DNA from 3 places in the Neorhizobium descurainiae genome. Region 2 is predicted to be linked to each of the others. Evidence: riboswitches for the same ligand, from Rfam matches in the RefSeq annotation. Region 2 holds a riboswitch; each other region holds the start of a gene.
The links. Region 2 has a riboswitch for cobalamin ahead of ACMGE0_RS33140 (ABC transporter substrate-binding protein). Riboswitches for the same ligand answer to the same signal wherever they lie in the genome.
Positions count from the first base shown of each region.

Region 1 (4,743 bases), on a different contig from region 2:
AGGGCTCAAATCAAAAACCGCGGTGGCAAGCTCTATTCCCTTTACCGGGGCGGAACCCAGCCGGATCAGCGCTTCGCCGGGTTCGACGTGATCGGCGTTGAGCCGGACGGCCGCGCCCGGCGCATAGTGGGAGGCGAGCATGCCCGGCGCCTCGATGATCGCCGCCGGGCCGTCCGGCCGGATCACCGGGAGGCCGGTGGCTTTCTCGATCTCCTCCACCGCGACGCCGCCGGGTCTCAGTAGGCGGATAATGCCGTCCTCGACGCGGACGATGGTCGATTCCACGCCGACGGGGGCTGCGCCGCCATCGACGATGAGCTTGAGCCTGTCGCCCAGGTCCTCCGCCACATGCTGCGCGCTTGTCGGGCTCACCTTGCCGGACGTGTTGGCGCTCGGCGCGGCAAGCGGCTTCCCGAAGGCGCGGATGAGCTCGGATGCGAACCCTTTCGGCAGGCGGATGCCGATCGTGTCGAGACCCGCGGTGGCGAGCGAGTGGATGCCGCTTTCCGGCTTCAGCGGCAGGATCAGCGTCAGCGGCCCCGGCCAGAAGGTCTCGGCGAGCTTTTTCGAGATCGGGTCGAAAACCGCATAGCGCTCGGCCATGGAAAGATCGGCCGCATGGCAGATCAGCGGGTTGAAGCGCGGCCGGCCCTTGGTCTCGTAAATGCGGGCAATGGCTGCCGGGTTGGTGGCGTCCGCGGCAAGCCCGTAAACGGTCTCGGTGGGGATCGCCACCGGATAACCTTCCGCCAAGACGGCTGAGGCCTTGAGGAGCGCGCGTTCATGATCCCGGGTGATGTCGATGATGTCGGCCGTCATGTCCGCCCGTCAATAGCGCGGACCGGGCTTCCGTCAAAGCTTTTTGATGATTTCGCGCAGCGCATGGCTCGATGCGCCGAGCGTCAGCACGTTCTTGATCGCTTCCATCGGATCGTTGGTCTGGAACAGGAGCCCGTTCTTGCGGATCGAGCGGTCGATCCGGAACGGTTCGCCCGGCTCCCCCTCGATCGCCACGGCGAAGTACATGCGCGAATAGGTCGTGCTGATGCGTTCGAAGAACCTTTCCTCCTCGCCGATCTCGGAAAAGAAATTGGCGATATAGAAGGACCAGCTGACCGGCATGCGGCGTCCGAGGAACGTTCTCGCGGCCGTGACATGGCAGTAGCCGAGATGCGGACGCTCGTCGAGCGTGCGGTGGAAGATGATCTTCGGGAACTGGATCGATCGATGGAATGCGTTGATCCGCTCGTGGCTCTTTTCTCCGGCTGCTTCCAGTTTCTTGCCGGTGCGCGCGGCGACGTCCGCATAACCGATATAGCGCCGTTCTGCCGGCACCCAGATGGCGCTGTCGCGGGCGATGCGTCCGGTCCGCAGGAATTCCGAATGCGCGGTAGGCTTCGTCCCCGCCGGCGCGGGAGGCTTCGGCGGAGGAGCTTCGTAGTAGCGGAATTTTCCTTTGGCCTGCACGGGGGCATCGCTCCTGTTGATGCCGGAAATCTTGAGCTTCAGCCCTCAATGACAGGTTTTCCTTTCGCGGGGCTTAAGGGTTTTCCGAAGCCGTCGTCAATGCGGTTGCCGATGTCGCAATGTTGCCTATGCGACACGTGGGGCAGATGATTATATCCGCTGCAAGCTCAAGGTGCCGCCTCGCTAGGGAGGGCGGAGAATTGGGAAGCCGGTCGAAGCCCGGCGCTGCCCCCGCAACGGTGGTGGAGTGTAAGAGGCATGGCACAAGCCACTGGGAAAGAGCCGCAAGGGCCGCCCGGGAAGGCGCCATGCCCGTCCCGCGAGGGACAGCTCCTGAGCCCGGAAACCAGCCTGAGGTGAAAGAGAATTTGACCGATCGCGGCGGGCGCTCGGGACGCGGAGATTGGCGGGGCGAGACCGGCCGGCGTTTCCATGTCCTTCCGCAGGCCGCCCCAAGGCTCGCTTCGACAAGGAAGGCAAGATGGAAACTCGCAGTCAGGTCCTGCGGCAGCTCAAGAACCGCCGCGAAGGCTTCAGCCTCGAACAGGCCTTTTACACCGATCCCGATTATTACAAGCTCGATCTCGAATTGATCTGGTATCGCGATTGGCTGTTCGTCGGCCACGATTGCGAACTGCCCAAGGCCGGCAGCTATTTCACGTTGCAGATCGGCGACTATCCGGTCGTCGTCGTGCGCGGCCGTGACGGCCTGATCCGGGCGCTCCACAATACCTGCCGCCACCGCGGCAGCCGGGTATGCACCAAGGAAAGCGGCTCGGCGGTGCGGCTCGTCTGTCCCTACCATCAATGGACCTACGAACTCGACGGCTCGCTGCTCATCGCCCGGCAGATGGGCCAGGATTTCGACAAGAGAGAGTTCGGGTTGAAGAAGGTCCATTGCGAGAGCGTCGCCGGCTACATCTTCATCTGCCTTGCCAACGAGGCGCCGGATTTCGCGCCCGTTCGCGAGGCGATCGAGCCCTATATGGCGCCGCACCGCCTGTCGGAGGCCAAGGTCGCCCACCAGTCGACGATCATCGAGAAGGGCAATTGGAAGCTCGTCTGGGAAAACAACCGCGAATGCTATCATTGCGCCGGCAATCACCCGGAACTCTGCCGCACGTTTCCGGAAGCGCCTACCGTCACCGGCGTGTCGGGCGCGATCGACGATCCGGTCATCATCGAGCACTGGCGGCGCTGCGAGGCGGCCGATCTGCCGAGCGAGTTCAGGATATCGCCGGACGGCCAGTTCCGCGTCGCCCGCATGCCGCTGATCGAGGGCGCCGAAAGCTACACGATGTCGGGCAGGAATGCCGTGCAGCGAAAACTCTCCGACGACGTGACGATCGATGGGATCGGCACGATGCTGCTCTTCCATTACCCGACCACGTGGAACCACATGCTGGGCGACCATGCGGTCTCCTTCCGCGTCACACCACTCGGACCGGAGGAAACGGCGGTCACCACCAAATGGCTGGTCCACAAGGATGCGGTCGAGGGCGTCGATTACAATCTCGAAGAGCTGACGCATGTCTGGAACATGACCAACGACCAGGACCGCCAGATCGTCGAGGAAAACGCCTTCGGGATCCGTTCGCCGGCATATGAGCCGGGACCTTATTCGGCGATCCACGAGGGCGGCGTCATGCAGTTCGTCGAATGGTATTCGAATTTCATGGTCAATCGCCTTCAGGGCGATCAGACGATGCTTTCGATCGTCGCATGATGCAGTTTGCCCTGGGACCGATCGCTTATTCGTGATTGGCTCCAGCCCGGCCGTCATGGAACCAAGTCCTTCTATCCGCGTTGTTTTCTGCCAATACTTCCTGAAAGGAAACACCAGGATGAGACCCCTCCACCTGCGTTTGACCGCGGCAGCGCTTGCGGTCGCTTCTGCGCTCACCAGCTTCACATCGGCTCAGGCTTTGCAGATGCCTTCGGCTCCCGCCATTTCGGCTGCAAGCGCCGTGACGGATGTCCAGTACCGGGATCGCCGTGACTGGCGGCGCGACCGCTACGGCTGGCATCGCGGTTATCGCGGCTATCGCGATCGCCGTCCGGGCTATCGGTATTACAATGGCTTCTGGTTCCCGCTGGCGGCCTTCGGCACCGGGGTAATCATCGGCGGAGCGATTGCAAATGATCGCGGCCCTTATTCCGGCCGACATGTCGCCTGGTGCGAGAGCCGCTACCGTAGCTATCGCGCATCGGACAATACCTATGTGCCGCGCGCCGGCGTCCGGGCGCGATGCGTATCGCCGTACCGGTAAAAATCGTCTCGGGGCTGGATGTGGAACCCGGTTCGGGCACGCTGCCCGGGCCGGGCTTCCGTTGCTCCGGGGCGTTAATCACGCATTCAGGATGAATTTCCTAGGATCGCCGCGAAGTTACGGTCCGCCGATGGCAGACGCCGTCGAGGCCGGCGAAGGAAACAGAAAACATCGACCAAGGGTTGGGAGAGTTCAATATGACGCTGTTCAAGAAAATTGCGGTCGCGGGCATTTCCGCCGCCGTTCTGGTTGGCTCGCTGATGCCGGCCGGGGCAATGCCGCTGCCGGTCGCTCCGGCGGCCGGGATCGAGGCGAGTTCGGACGTAAATCTGGTGCAGTATCGCCGCGACTGGCGTGACGGCCGCGATTGGCGTGACCGCCGCGATTGGGGTGACCGCCGGGGCTGGTACCGCGGCCATCGCGGCTATCGTGATCGCCGCCCGGGCTACCGTTATCACGAGGGCTACTGGTTCCCGCTGGCGGCATTCGGCGCCGGCGCGCTGATCGGCGGCGCCATCGCTGCCCAGCCGCGCTATGTCGAGCCGGCTCCCGCCCCGGTCTATGGCGGCGGTGGTCTCAATCCGCGCCACTACGAATGGTGCTCTTCCCGTTATCGGTCCTACGATGCCTATTCGAACTCGTTCCAGCCCTATAACGGCCCGCGCCAGACCTGCTACTCGCCCTATTACTGAGGCGAGGGAAATCCCTTTGAAAACCCGTTCGGTGCAAGCCGGGCGGGTTTTCGTTTGCGAGGCCGGGATCAGAGAATGCCGACCCGCCTCAATAGCCACCAGGCGGCGAGCACGGACAGGACGATGAGGCCGAGCGCATAGGCTGTCCCGCCCACGCCTTCCGCGAAGGGCAGGGAGGACGTGTTCATGCCGAAGAAGCCGGTGACCAGCGTCGGCGGCAGCAGGAAGGCCGTCATCAGCGACAGGATGTAGAGGTGCCGGTTCGTCTCGGAGGAGAGCTTCGAGTCGATTTCCTCGTGCAGCAGCCGGGCGCG
Region 1 is NZ_JBLFFK010000006.1:94,306-99,048, reverse strand. It holds gene ACMGE0_RS13120 (L-threonylcarbamoyladenylate synthase) at 1-819, opposite strand, end outside; gene ACMGE0_RS13115 (DUF6656 family protein) at 853-1,467, opposite strand; cobalamin riboswitch at 1,621-1,836, shown strand; gene ACMGE0_RS13110 (aromatic ring-hydroxylating oxygenase subunit alpha) at 1,949-3,193, shown strand; gene ACMGE0_RS13105 (BA14K family protein) at 3,312-3,737, shown strand; gene ACMGE0_RS13100 (BA14K family protein) at 3,935-4,429, shown strand; gene ACMGE0_RS13095 (transporter) at 4,498-4,743, opposite strand, start outside.
Region 1: another riboswitch for cobalamin. It lies ahead of ACMGE0_RS13110 (aromatic ring-hydroxylating oxygenase subunit alpha); the one in region 2 lies ahead of ACMGE0_RS33140 (ABC transporter substrate-binding protein).

Region 2 (4,743 bases):
TTCGACCAATATTCGCGGATGTCCTCCTTGAGGTGATGGTTGCGTCCGTCCATGTTCACGATACCCCACCTGCGACCGTTTCAAGCCGTGCGCCGTTCCCGCGCCGCGACGCCGGACGGGGCTGCCCGGCAGCCCGGTAGCGGATGAAGCAGTTACCGTCGCTTTGGTGGTCGATCTCCGCCTCCACGCCGAAGACGTCGCGGATGCGCTCAGTCGTCAGCACCTCGCGCGGCGCGCCGAGCGCCACCAGCCGCCCGCCCTGCATGACCGCGAGGCGGTCGCAGAACATCGCCGCATGGTTGAGGTCGTGGAGGGCCGCCGCCACCGTCAAATCCTGCCGGCGCACCAGATCGAGCAGGCCGATCTGATGGCCGATGTCGAGATGGTTTGTCGGCTCGTCGAGGAGCAATATCTTCGGCTGCTGCGCGAGCGCGCGGCCGATATGCAGGCGCTGGCGTTCGCCGCCGGAAAGCGTGTGCCAAAGCCGGCCGGACAGGTGGGCCATGTCGACGTTCCGAAGCGCCGCCTCGACGATCACGTCGTCCTCAGACGACCAGGGCGACAGAGGTCCGAGATAGGGCGTGCGCCCAAGCTCCACCGCCTGCCGGGCGGTGATCCTCTCGCCGGTTTCCGCCTGCTGCTCCACTAGCGCCAGCCGGCGGGAAACCTCGCGCCGCCCGAGCGCGGTAATCGGCACGCCGTCCAGCAGGACTTCGCCGGACTTCGGCTTACGGATGCCGGCAAGCAGCGCCATGAGGCTCGTCTTTCCCGAACCGTTCGGGCCGATGATGCCGAGAAACTCGCCGGTGCGCACGTCGAGCGAGACATCGCGCAGGATTTCGGCGCCGCCGGCGGTCCATGAAACATTCCTGGCCGAAAGCGTCATGCGCGGCCCCTCCTCTGTCCGAGAATCAAGGCGAAGGCCGGCGCCCCGACGAGCGCGGTGATCACGCCGATCGGCAGGACCTGGCCGGGTATCAAGATGCGCGACAGGATATCCGCCACGATCATGAAGACGGCGCCGATCAGCGCCGCCGCCGGCAGGAGCACGCCGTGGCGGACGCCGACCAGCATGCGCGCCGCATGCGGGATGACCAGCCCGACGAAGCCGATCGATCCGACGATGGACACCATGACCGCCGTCATCATGGCGGAGATGCCGACCAGCACGAGATAGATGCGGCGGACCGAAATGCCGAGCGAGGCGGCCTGCTCCGCGCCGAAGGTGAAGGCATCGAGCGACCGGGCGTGCCAGAGGCAGACCGCAAGCCCCGACAGGGCCGCAGGTATGGCAAGCCAGGCATCCGGCCAGCGGACGCCGGAAAGATTGCCGAGCAGCCAGAACATGATGCCGCGCGCCTGTTCAGCGGTCGCCGCCTTGGTGACGATGAAGGAGGTGAGCGCATTGAAAAGTTGCGAGCCTGCGACGCCGGCGAGGATGATGGCCGCCGTTCCCCTGCCCGCCTTGACGGCCAGCAGGCTGACGAGCGCGAAGGCGACGAGCGCCCCGAAAAAGGCGCCCATCGGCAGCGTCAGGAGACCTCCGCCGAAGCCGAGGATCGCGACGCCCACGGCGCCGGTGGAGGCCCCCGCCGAAATGCCGAGAATATAGGGATCGGCCAGGGGATTGCGCAGCAGCGACTGCAGCACGACGCCGGAGAGGGCAAGCGAGGCGCCGCAGCAGGCCGCTACGACCGCGCGGCTCAACCTGTAGCTCCAGACGATGCCCTCATCGATCGGCTCCAGCGGATAGCCCGCATCCCAGAGCCGGTTGGCGACCGTCTTGGCAACGACCTCGAACGGGATCGCGGTCTCGCCGATCGCCGCGCCCAGCCAGAGCGCGGCGACGAGGACGGCGAGCGCGAGCGAAACCGCACCCGTCCGGCCGATCGAGGACATGGCCCGGCTCATTCGGCGAGGCCGGCGGCTGCGATGGCGTCCGCAAGCACCTCGATCCCTTCGATCGTGCGGATCGTCGGGTTCATCGCCTGCGCGTCCATGTCGAAGACATGGCCGTTCTTCGCGGCCGGCATCAGGCTTGCGACCGGGTCGGTCTCAAGGAACCTGTGCTTGGCCTCGATGCTGTCCAGCGGATAGCGGCGGCGCTCCATGGCGCCCGCGACGATCATGGTCGGATCGGCCTTGGCGATGGTTTCCCAGCCGACCGTCGGCCATTCGTCGTCCGTCTCGATGATGTTGCGGATGCCAAGCGCCGACATGATATAGCCCGGCGCGCCGTTCCTGCCGGCGACATAGGGATCGGCGCCCGCGGCGCTCGAGAACCAGAAGACGGCGGAAAGCTTGCCTTGCGCAGACGCGACCTTGGCACGGGCGGCGGCCTCACGCTGCTTCAGATCGGCCACGACCTCCTCGCCCTTGTCCTGCACGTCGTAGATCTTGGCGAGCTCGCGGATTTCCCGGTAAACGAGGTCCATGGTGAAGACCTGGTGGCGGACGCCGTCGCTCGCGGCGGAATTTTCCTTGCCGGTGCAATCGGACGGCGACGTGTAGACCGGTATGCCGAGTTCTGCGAACTGTTCCGGCTTGCCGACCACGCCTTCGGGTCCGACCTGCCACTGGAACTGCACGGCGACGATATCCGGCCTTTTGCCGAGCACGCTTTCGAAGCTCGGCTCGTTATCGGCGAGCCGGTCGATTTTGGCGTTCACCTCCTCATATTCCTTGAGGACCGGTCCGACCCAGAGCGCGGTGCCGACGACCTTGTCCGCCAGGCCTAAGAGATAGAGGATTTCGGTGCTGCTCTGGCCGATCGACACGGTACGCGACGGCGCCTTTTCGAAAGTCACCTGCCGGCCGCAGTTCTCAAGAGTGAGCGGATAGGCGGTTTCCGCCGCCACGGCACCGTGGAACAGGCCGGAGGCGATCAAGGAGATGGCGCCGAGGCCGGCGCGGAACGGCCGTTTCAGAAAGATATTCATCGTGTTTCCCCGAATGTGACGTGAATGCCGCCGGCAAATCCATGTGCCGGGCAGTAGTGAAGCTCAGAATGCCCTTGAGGCAGCCCGATTGGCCGAACGATCGTCGAGATTTGGGGAATGCGAAGCGCCAGGGCGCCCTGCGGCGCGGATGGTGATCATGTCCTGCTCCTGTTCCGGGCATCCCCGCCCGTGCGATGGATCGATGTTCGACGGCAGGTCTCCTGGCTCGCGGATATCCGCCGTCCATCTGCCTTCCCGCGCCGCATGGACGCAGTGGCATGGCGCCTTCCGGCGCCACGAGGATGGACAGCAATCCGCTTACAGTTGCGGGGGCAGCCACGGCATTGGCCCCTTTCGGGCGTCCGCACCGTGTTCCCTTTTCATCCCCTCCGAGTCACCGTCGGGGAACCGTCGCGTTCAGTTATGCCGAGCGCGGCGATCGCGTCAAGCCGCGAGAGACGAGTGCCGTCAATGGACGGCGCCGGAGCCTCCGATGGCGACGATGCTGAAGGGCTGCCCCTCGACCGCAATGGTGCGAGCCTCCTTCAGGGTCCCGATGTCGATCATCCGCACAAGGCCGTGGCGGGGATCGGTGATGGCGATCTCATCGCCGGCCACTGCAAGGCGCGGGCGCGGATCGCGCCAATGGCCGTCCTTGCTGTAGGGCTCGGTGACGGTTGCCGATGCGGCGATTTCGCCACGCAGCACGTCGACGACGTGCAATTGCCCGTCTTCGGTCAGCACATAGGCATTCTTGACGCGCGCAGGGTCAAGCGCGAAATCGATGCGCCGGGTCGGCAGGTCCACCAGGCGGTAGGGCTCGGCGCTTTCCGGATCGATCAGGGCGATCCTGTCCTCGCCATAATTGCCGAGAAAGAACTGCATGACCTTGCTGCCGAGCAGGGTCGTCACCTTTCCCTTCGGTAGCGCTTCGCCGTATTCCAGCATTTCGAGCTCGACGCCGCCCTGCTTGCCGGGACGCGCGACCAGGACGCCCTCTGCGCAACCGAAGGCGGCCAGCCTCGCCGAAAAGGCCTCTCCGTGCAGGGCCGTGCAAGGTTCGACCTCGCCGACCTGTCCGCCGCTCGCGTCGAGGACGCGCAGGCCGAGGCGCGGCGGCAGTTCGTCCGGCTTCGTCTCAACCTTCGTATCGGGAACGGAAACAAGCATCGCCTCCCCCATGGGAACGGCGACCCCGTGATGCGGCGCCGTCGCATCGACGGTCCTTTCAGATATCTTGCCCTCGAGCAGTCCCTCTTCGGAAAGAAGCTTCGCCTTGCCTTCCCTGTCGTAGAACAGCACTACGTCGTCGCCGTGCATGACGGCATGGACCGGCCGTTTTCCGTCGAACGCGACCGGCAGCATTTCGGGGTCGGACGTTTCGAGATCGCGATGCTCGCCGTGGTCGGACAGCGTCACGCCGGATTTGATCGCCTGGACCGTATCGGCCTCGCTCTGGACGGCGAAGACGGTGCGGCCGGAACTGCTGGCGGCCAGTGCGGCGTAACCCTTCAGGGCGAACTCGCCGATCTCCTTTCCCGTCGCCGCGTCGAAGGACCGGGCCACGGGAGCCGTGTGATCGGCGACGAACAGCCGCCATGTCTGCTTCTCCTCCTCGGCCTGGGCCGAACCCATCAAAATGCCTGCCGCGGCAAAACCCCCGACCATCGTCGATCTGGACATCATTGGAAATCTCTCCTTGGTATGTAATAACATTACATCACGTATCGGAGTTTCCGGAAGCTGTCCAGCCTGTTCGATGCGAGCCGAGAAACTTCCGGTCGCGGCCAGGACGAGACGGGCG
Region 2 is NZ_JBLFFK010000050.1:798-5,540, forward strand. It holds gene ACMGE0_RS33125 (class I SAM-dependent methyltransferase) at 1-53, opposite strand, end outside; gene ACMGE0_RS33130 (ABC transporter ATP-binding protein) at 56-886, opposite strand; gene ACMGE0_RS33135 (FecCD family ABC transporter permease) at 883-1,911, opposite strand; gene ACMGE0_RS33140 (ABC transporter substrate-binding protein) at 1,908-2,939, opposite strand; cobalamin riboswitch at 3,134-3,366, opposite strand; gene aztD (zinc metallochaperone AztD) at 3,408-4,607, opposite strand.

Region 3 (4,743 bases), on a different contig from region 2:
AAACCGTCGAGGCGCCGACAAGCCGCTCGTCACGAATGCTGCATTCGCCGGGCAGAAGCACGAGCGCGATCCTCTTGCGCTTCGCCATGCGTGAAAGTTCATCCACCCCATAGGCCCAGCGGTCATAGCCGCCGAGAATGCGCACAAGGATGACCTTCGCATGTGCCGCCGTCTTCTCCACCCAGAGGTCGACGGACATCGGGTGCCGCAGGTCGGAAAGGTTGGCCAGCCGCAGGCTCGCCCGACCCTTGTCCCAGGCTGCAGCGATGCCGTTCAGGTCGCTGCCGGAAAAGGACAGCACCACCACATCGGCGGGCGACTGGTTGAGGTCGACCGGCTCGATCAGGTCGTCGAGCGACGACGATGTGGTGGCAAGTATGTGCATTTCCGTTGCCTTATGCGGCCAGCATCCTTTCGATCGCCGCGCGGTCGATCCCTTTTTCGCCGATCACGACAAGACGGCCGTGCCGCGCTTCGCCGGGCGCCCAGGCGCGGTCGAAATAATGGTTCACGCGCGATCCTACAGCCTGGACCTGCAGGCGCATCGGCTTATCCGCGACCTCCACAAAGCCTTTTATGCGCAGGACGTTCTCGGCTTCCGCCGTCACGGAGATGCGGGCGGCGAGTGCTTCGGCATCCGCCACGGCCGGCAGGTCGACGACAAAGCTGTCGAAGTCGTCGTGGTCGTGATCGAGCTCGTCGTCGTGATGCGTCTTGCGGTTCCCGATGTCATCCTCGACGGCGAGCCCGAGGCCGATCAGCACTGCCGGATCGATCGCCCCATTCGCGGCCGAGACGATCTTCACGGCCCGCGGCAGGTGGGCGGTAACGCGATCCTTGGCGGTGGCGAGCCCTGCGGCATCCAGAAGATCGGTCTTGGTCAGAACGATCATGTCGGCACAGGCGACCTGGTCCTCGAAGACTTCCTCGACCGGGTCGTCATGGTCGATCGAGTCGTCTGCCTGCCGCTGGGCTTCCAGCGCGCCGTGATCGTCGGCGACCCGGCCCTCCGCCAGAGCCACGCCGTCGACCACGGCGACGACGCCATCCACCGTCACGCGCGCCTTCACATCCGGCCACTGGAAGGCCTGGACGAGCGGCTTCGGCAGCGCAAGTCCGGAAGTCTCGATGAGGATATGGTCGACGCGCGGTTCGCGGGAGAGGATCTGGTCGATCGCCGGCACGAAGTCGTCGGCGACGGTGCAGCAGATGCAGCCGTTGGCGAGCTCGATGATATTGTCTTCCGGGCAGGTCTCGATGCCGCAGCCCTTCAGCACGTCGCCGTCGATGCCGACATCGCCGAATTCGTTGACGATGATCGCCAGGCGCTTACCGTCGAGCTTCTCGATCAGGCTGCGGATCAGCGTGGTCTTGCCGGCGCCCAGGAACCCGGTGACGACGGTGCAGGGAACGCGGTCGAAATTGACGCTCATGAAGGCATGTCCTCGTGATGGTGGAAGGGTGGAATGCGGGCCGTCATGCCTTTGCCGCGGAGGCAGGCGGGACGGCCACGAAGGGGAAGGAAGCCGCGCTCGTCCCCGGCGAGCATCATTGCGCCGGTCACGATGTCTTCGACATTCTCCAGCGTCAGATGCCCGAAAACGTAAGACCAGCCGGATCGGTGGTTGAAGGCCGCGCTCGGGCTCTTTTCGCAATTGGCGAGGCAGGTGACGGGCTTTACGGCAAGCGGCTTGCCGGCTGTAGCTTCCCGCAGAGCGGCGATCATCCCGATGCCGGGGCGTGTTTCGGGATCGATCTCGTCGCGGCAATTGGTGCAGACGAAGATCGTCACATCCACGGCTTCCGGGACGGTTTCCAGATCGTCTTTTCGCTCGTCACTCATCATCTAAGCCGCGTTACCGCCAGTTCGAAAAATCGGGGCGCGGAGCAGAAGGGCAAGCCCGCCTGCGGTGAATGACAAGACTTCCTCCGGAGCACCCCGCCCGGCGAAGCTTAAATCGAACGGCAGGTCTCCTGGCTCGCGGGTCGCCGCCATTTGCCTGCCTTCCCGGTTTTCCCAGTGGCTTTCCGGCCCAGAGGCCTTGCTCGGCAAAATGGCTCGCCGCCTACAGTTGCGGGGGCAGCCGCGGCATTGATCCCAAGGATCGCACCGCATTCTCTCTTAGCCCTTCCCGTTGCCGGAAAAGGACCGTCTTCTTTCAACTAAGCCCGGTCATAGCCCTATGTCAATGGAGTGCGGCGGGCGTCGCAAAGGCGATTGCGGGGCTCGCGAATTCGTCTATAGTGACCGGACCTATGGTGCCCGAAAGGGTTTTGAGGGAATGCGGTGCGACGGATTTGCCGTCAAACCCGTGGCTGCCCCCGCAACTGTAAGCGGAAAGTCTTCGTCCAAAACGGCCGGTTGGCCGTCAAGCCACTGGAGCAATCCGGGAAGGCGGGCGAGAGGCGCCTGATCCGCGAGCCAGGAGACCTGCCAGAGGTGGTGAGAAACTTGAACAGCCCTCGGGTGGAGGGCGAAAGGACGAGACCATGGTAACGAATTCTGCCGCAAGTGCGGTCAGCGTTTCCGCTTCGAAGATCATTCCCCTCGGCATGACGGCCATTCTCGGCCTGTTCATCGTCGGTTTTGTCGGCTTCTCGCATCTGGAAGTCGTCCACAACGCCGCCCACGACACGCGCCATTCCCTGGCCTTCCCCTGCCACTGAGAGGAATTTCCAAATGTCGCTGTTTCGTAACATCGTCTTCACGGCGGTGATCGCCGGGCTGTTGTCGGGACTTCTCCTCACCGTCATGCAGCATTTCTCGACGGTGCCGCTCATCCTGCAGGCCGAGACCTATGAAAATGCCGGCGGTGCCGAGGCCGGTCACAGCCACAACCATGAGGCTGCCCCGGCTGGCGGTGTCGCGCCCCCTGCGGCGGCTGAACATAGCCACGACGAGGAGGCCTGGGCTCCCGCCGACGGTTTTGAGCGCCTCATCTACACCGCCGCAGCCGATATCTTGTCGGCAATCGGCTTCGGTCTCGTGCTGATCGCCGCTTCGGAAGCCCTGGGAGGCTTCAAGGGCTGGCGCGGCGGGTTGATGTTCGGCATTGCCGGCTTCCTCACCGTCAGCCTCGCTCCCGGCCTCGGCCTGCCGCCGGAACTGCCGGGCATGCCGGCCGCCGAGCTCGGTCCGCGCCAGATCTGGTGGATTTCGACGGCCATCTGCACCGCTCTCGGCCTCGGCCTGCTCGCCTATACCCGTTCGGTCGTGTTTGCCGTGCTGGCGATCGTTCTGCTGGTCGCTCCGCATCTGGTTGGCGCTCCCCTGCCGCCGACGCATGAGACGGCGGTGCCGCTGGAGCTGCATGCCCGCTTCGTCAATGCCGTTTACGTCACCAATCTGGTGTTCTGGGCAGTGCTCGGCGCGCTCATCGCGGTGGTCCGCGAGAAGTTCCGCGCCGGCGAAGATGTCGCGGTGCGCCCTTCGGCGGGGCTTGCTTCGCGGTGAAGGAGATCGATCAGGCGGCAGCCGAGCGCCACCGCGCCAAGATGGCGAACCGCAAGGCGGTGCAGGATGCGGAAGTGGCCGGGAAGATCCTCGAAAAGGGCCTTCTCATCGTCCATACCGGTTCCGGCAAGGGTAAATCCACCGCCGCATTCGGTCTGGCGCTGCGCATGCTCGGCAACAACCGCCGCGTCGGCGTGGTGCAGTTCATCAAGGGTGCCTGGTCGACCGGCGAACAGCCGGCGCTGGCCGTCTTCGGCGATCGGGTCGTCTGGCATACGATGGGCGAGGGCTTCACCTGGGAAACGCAGGACCTGCAACGGGATATCGCCGCCGCCGAAAAGGCATGGGGGAAGGCGCTGGACCTGATGGCGGACGAGACGATCGGCCTCGTCATTCTCGACGAGCTCAATATCGCGCTGCGTTACGATTATCTCAATCTCGGCACGGTGATCGCCGCATTGCAGGCCCGCCGGCCGGACCTGCATGTGGTCGTCACCGGCCGCAACGCCAAACCGGCGCTCATCGAAGCCGCCGACATGGTGACCGAAATGACGCTGGTGAAGCACCATTTCAAGGCCGGCGTGAAGGCCCAGGCCGGCATCGAGTTCTAAGCCATGACCGCCCGCGCGCTGATGTTTCAGGGAACGGGCTCGGATGTGGGCAAGTCGCTGGTCGTGGCCGGGCTTGCCCGCGCCTTCACCTTGCGCGGCCTGAAGGTCCTGCCGTTCAAGCCGCAGAACATGTCGAACAATGCGGCCGTGACGGCGGATGGCGGCGAGATCGGCCGGGCGCAGGCGCTGCAGGCGCGCGCTGGGAAAGCACCGCTCAGCGTCCACATGAACCCGGTCCTGCTGAAGCCCCAGAGCGAGGTAGGCGCGCAGGTCGTCGTGCAGGGCAAGGTCGAAGGCAATGCCAAAGCGGCTGAATACCAGGATCTCAAGCCGAAGCTGATGCAGCGGGTGATGGAAAGTTTCGAACTGCTCCGCAGCCAGGCCGACCTTGTGCTGGTGGAAGGGGCCGGCAGCGCATCGGAAGTCAATCTCCGCCGGAACGACATCGCCAATATGGGTTTCGCGCGCGCGGCGGACGTGCCGGTCGTGCTGATCGGCGATATCGACCGCGGCGGGGTGATCGCAAGCCTCGCCGGCACGAAACTGGTGCTCGATCCGGACGATGCGGCGATGATCCGCGGCTTCATCGTCAACCGGTTTCGCGGCGACCCGGCGCTGTTTGCGGATGGCATGCGGATGATCGCCGAACTGAACGGCTGGCAGCCGATCGGGCTGCTG
Region 3 is NZ_JBLFFK010000011.1:165,212-169,954, forward strand. It holds gene cobN (cobaltochelatase subunit CobN) at 1-385, opposite strand, end outside; gene cobW (cobalamin biosynthesis protein CobW) at 396-1,433, opposite strand; gene ACMGE0_RS19500 (DUF1636 family protein) at 1,430-1,846, opposite strand; cobalamin riboswitch at 1,948-2,169, opposite strand; cobalamin riboswitch at 2,241-2,453, shown strand; gene ACMGE0_RS19505 (CbtB domain-containing protein) at 2,491-2,667, shown strand; gene ACMGE0_RS19510 (CbtA family protein) at 2,681-3,454, shown strand; gene cobO (cob(I)yrinic acid a,c-diamide adenosyltransferase) at 3,451-4,065, shown strand; gene ACMGE0_RS19520 (cobyric acid synthase) at 4,069-4,743, shown strand, end outside.
Region 3: another riboswitch for cobalamin. It lies ahead of ACMGE0_RS19500 (DUF1636 family protein); the one in region 2 lies ahead of ACMGE0_RS33140 (ABC transporter substrate-binding protein).